2 regions of the Novosphingobium sp. BL-S-21 genome follow, and region 1 is predicted to be linked to the other one. Evidence: riboswitches for the same ligand, from Rfam matches in the RefSeq annotation. Region 1 holds a riboswitch; the other holds the start of a gene.
What was found. Region 1 has a riboswitch for S-adenosylmethionine ahead of ACZ1J6_RS06000 (threonine aldolase family protein). Riboswitches for the same ligand answer to the same signal wherever they lie in the genome.
Positions count from the first base shown of each region.

Region 2: linked by a shared signal. The riboswitch ahead of ACZ1J6_RS06720 (homoserine O-succinyltransferase) and the one ahead of ACZ1J6_RS06000 (threonine aldolase family protein) in region 1 are both predicted to bind S-adenosylmethionine.

Region 1 is NZ_CM145495.1:1,505,081-1,507,276, reverse strand. Features, by position in the region: gene ACZ1J6_RS06000 (threonine aldolase family protein) at 1-847, opposite strand, end outside; SAM-I-IV-variant riboswitch at 913-1,024, opposite strand; gene ACZ1J6_RS05995 (sensor histidine kinase) at 1,203-2,196, shown strand, end outside.
Region 2 is NZ_CM145495.1:1,704,304-1,706,499, reverse strand. Features, by position in the region: gene ACZ1J6_RS06725 (MlaA family lipoprotein) at 1-951, opposite strand, end outside; SAM-I-IV-variant riboswitch at 1,154-1,261, shown strand; gene ACZ1J6_RS06720 (homoserine O-succinyltransferase) at 1,296-2,196, shown strand, end outside.

The DNA of each region.
Region 1 (2,196 bases):
TCCCGGTGACGGCGCCGGCCAGCCGGCGGGCGCAGGCATTGGCGTGGCGGGCATTGCCCAGCCAGGCGCCGGTTTCCAGCACGCCGATCCACGGCGCCGAAAGGTAGCGCATCTTCGAGGCGAGCTGGCCGGCCTGCTTGCAGCGATAGGCGAAGTCCTCGGACAGCGCGTGGTCGAAGAAGATCACCGCTTCGCCCGCCGCCATGCCGTTCTTGGTGCCGCCGAAGCAGAGCACGTCCACGCCGGCCTGCCACGTGATCTGCGCCGGCGCGCAGTCCAGGGCGGCGCAGGCATGGGCGAAACGGGCGCCGTCCATGTGCAGCTTCAGCCCGAGTTCGCGGCAGGTGGCGGAAATCGCCTCGATCTCGGCCACGGTATAGACCTGCCCGGTTTCGGTGGGCTGGGTGATCGTGACGACGCGGGGCTTGGGGAAGTGGATGTCCGAGCGGCCGGTCGCCAGGCCGCGGATGGCGGCGGGGGTCAGCTTGCCGTCGGCGCTTTGGGCGACGAGCAGCTTGGAGCCGTTGGAGAAGAACTCCGGCGCGCCGCACTCGTCCGTCTCGACATGGGCCGAGGACGAGCAGATCACCGAGTGGTAGGACTGGCACAGCGCGGCCAGCGCCAGCGAATTGGCGGCCGTGCCGTTGAAGGCGAAATAGACGTCGCAGTCAGTGGCGAAAAGGTCGCGGAAGGCGTCGGCGGCGCGGCGCGTCCATTCGTCCTCGCCATAAGCGGTCGCAGAGCCGCGGTTGGCCTGCTCCATGGCGTTCCAGGCTTCCGGGCAGATGCCGGCATAGTTGTCGCTGGCGAACTGCTGCGTGGGTCCTGAGGGGAACTGTTCGGACATGCGGTCTTCCTTCTGGCGCGCGATGGACTTCGGGCGAGCCGGGAAGGAACGACGGCGATGCAGCTGGAAAACCCGTTTGTTGCCGGTCCGGCCACATCCCTTCGCATGTCTGCGAAGGTACCACCTTGCTCGGGAGCAGGTTGGTGCCGGGCGCGATCCCGACTCTTGATGCTGGGGCGCTGACTAGGCCCGGCGCCCGAATTCGTCAACCGGTTCTGCGGATTCGACCGCTCACTTATCCCTTTTCGCAGGCCGATCAGCAGTAAGTCTGACTCGACGAAATTGCGGCAGCTTCGTAGCTTTTTCCTACGCTTCCGGCCGTTATGCCGCGCGGGCGCGAGGAACCGAAGAACACATGGGGCGGACTTTCGACGCGACGGCATCCGGCGTCAGCCGGGCACGCAATGCCTTGCTGATCACCGATCCCAATCGGCTGATCAGCTATGGACGGCTGATTACGGCGATCTTCGCCGTCATCGCCATCTATCTCGACCCCACCCAGCCCAGCCGCTACCGCGCGGAAGTGCAGGACGTGCTGGCGATCTACCTCGTCATGGCGATCGTGCTGGTGGCCGTGCCGATCCGGCGGCCGGTCGATAGTCCGGTCCATTTCCTCGTCCATGTGCTGGACACCGCCATTCTCGGCTGGCTGGCGTTCCTGACCAACGAACTGACCAGCCCCTTCTTCTCGTTCCTGCCCTTCACCTTGCTGGCGATGACCGTGCGCTGGGGCTTCATGGGCGCCATGATCGGCGCGGTCATGCTGGAAGTGGTGCTGTTCACGATCGGCATTCCCGACATCCTCGACGGGGAATCGGAACTGAACGTGCTGATCATCCGCACCGTCTACTTCCTGGTCTGCGCGGTGATGCTCGGCTATTTCGGCGCCTACCGCGAGAGCAGCCGCGAACGGCTGGCGCGCCTGGCGGGCTGGCCGATGGATGCGGGCGTCGGCGACCGGCGCGGCTGGCTGGCGGAACTCTGCGGCCATTCCGGCGCGATCACCGGCTGCGAAAGCCTGATCCTCATCTGGCGCGAGCAGGACGAGCCGACCGGGTTCATCGCCCACTGGCGCAAGGAAGGCCTGCGCCTGCTGCCGCTCGACCCGGCGACGTTCCGCAGCGTCTTCGCGGAGGCGCGGCTGGACTTCATGGACCGCACCCGCGCCAGCCTCGTCAGCCCCGCAGAAATGTCCGGATTGACGCTGGCGCTCGATGCGCTGGGATTGCCGCGACCCCTGCCGCACGACTATGCCGTGCGCTCCGGCTTTTCGGGCCTGCGCTTTCGCGGCGCGATGATCGTGGTGGATCCGGACGGCCGCCCCGAAGATGCCCTGGCCCTGACCGAGA
Region 2 (2,196 bases), 200 kb from region 1:
CCGGCCGTGGAGCGCCTCGATCTCCGCCTTGCGCTGCCTCAGGTAGAGTTCGCGGTAGGCGGCGTAAGGCTTGTCTTCCTTGCGGATCTTGTTGATCCGCTCGTCGAAGGCCGCGCGCTCGCCCAGTTGGTCGACGATGGTCATCGGCAGCACGACCGCCGGATTGGTGAAGGGCTTGCCGACGACGGCGGGCACCAGCAGCCTGTCCACCGAATCGCCGATGATGTCGCGCAGCGTCGTCGGGCCGACGATCGGCAAATAGAAGAACGGACCGGGGCCGACGCCGTAATAGCCCAGCGTATTGGCCAGCCCATTGGGGCGATAGGGCAGGTTGAACGGCTTCTTCTTGGCCACGTCCACCAGGCCGGCCACGCCTAGCGTTGTGTTGATCGCGAAGCGGCCTGCGGTCTCCGCCGCCTTGCCGGGCTTGAACTGCAACAGGTAGGCGGCGAAGACCACCGGCTCGCTCAGGTTGGTGAAGAAATTGCGCAGCCCCTGGCGGACGGGGCGCGGCAGGCCCTTGTTGTAGGCCTTGGCGACCGGCTCCAGCACGGCCTGGTCGACGGCCTGGACCGCCTTGAAGGATTCGATGTTCAGCTTCTGCAGCGGATCGCCCGGCGGTGCCGGTTCGGGCGCAGTGACGACGATGACCGATTCGGGCTCGTCGGAAGCGGCTTCCGGCGGGGTGGCAGAGGCGGCCGGCGCAGACGCGTCAGGAACCGTCGGGGCCGGATTTACCGGGGCCGGATTTACCGGGGCCGCAGGATCGGAGACCGGCGGAGTGGTCTCATCGGCAGGCTGAAGTGCCGCCAACTGAAGGGCGCCAACTTGCGGGTTGCCAACTTGCAGATCACCCGCCTCTGCCGCGGTATCGACGGCGAAGTGAACAGGAGCGTCGGGCACCGACGGGCCCGTCATCAACAACGCCACGGCGGCAGCCGGCAAACTCATTCGATGGTCCTTAGCATATCGCGGTCTCTGCAGCGAAGACGATTTTTCCGCGATCAGGCAATTCCGCTGGGCTTTCCGGCCGCTAGGCTCGATTTACGCTTTCGTCAATTGGACCGGCCGATGGCTGTCGCATCGCCCAAGCGCCCATTCGCCGCCTCTCGGACAGGCCGTTGCAAGATCGGGCCGAAGCGCTTATGACGCTTCCCAGCATCAAGAGTTGGGATGACGCCCAACGCCAACCTGCCGATCCGGGCAAGGTGGCACTCCCCTTGGGGAGGATGTGGCCGACCCGGCAATCAACGGATCAAGCCACCAGCGTCATCCCCGAAAGAGGACCGACGCAAGTGCCCATCAAGATTCCCGACGATCTGCCCGCCCGCTCCATCCTGGAAGCCGAAGGCGTGGCCGTGATGCGCGAAAGCGATGCGGTGCGGCAGGATATCCGTCCGCTGCGGATCGGGCTGCTCAACCTCATGCCCGACAAGGTCAGCACGGAAACGCAGCTCGCCCGCCTGCTGGGCGCCACGCCCTTGCAGATCGAGCTGACCCTGGTGCGGATCAGCGACCATGTCGCCCGCAATACCTCGGCCGAGCATCTCGAAGCGTTCTACCGCCCCTGGTGCGATGTCCAGCACGAGCGGTTCGACGGTTTCATCATCACCGGCGCCCCGGTGGAGCGCATGGCCTTCGAGGAAGTGCGCTACTGGCCGGAGCTGCGCCGCATCTTCGACTGGACGCGTACGCACGTCCATAGCTGCCTGACGATCTGCTGGGCCGCGCAGGCCTTCCTCCACCACTTCCACGGCGTGCCCAAGCATGCGCTCGACGCCAAGGCCTTCGGCGTATTCCCCCATCGCAACCGCGCGCCGAACTCGCCGTTCCTGCGCGGCATCTCGGACGAATTCGCAGTGCCGGTCTCGCGCTGGACGCAAGTGCGCCGCGCCGACCTGCCAGAGGGCGGCGATTTGCGGGTGCTGGCGGAGAGCGACGACAGCGGGCTCTGCCTGCTCCACGATCCGGCCCGCCGCGCGCTGCTGATGTTCAACCATCTGGAGTACGACGGCGACACGCTGGCCAACGAATACAACAGGGATGGCGGCCCGATCCCGGCAAACTACTACCCGAACGACGATCCCTCGCTGCCGCCGATCAATGCCTGGCGTAGCCATGGCCACTTGTTCTTCGGCAACTGGATCAACGAGATCTACCAGACGACACCTTTCGAGGCCGCGTCCATCGGCCAGT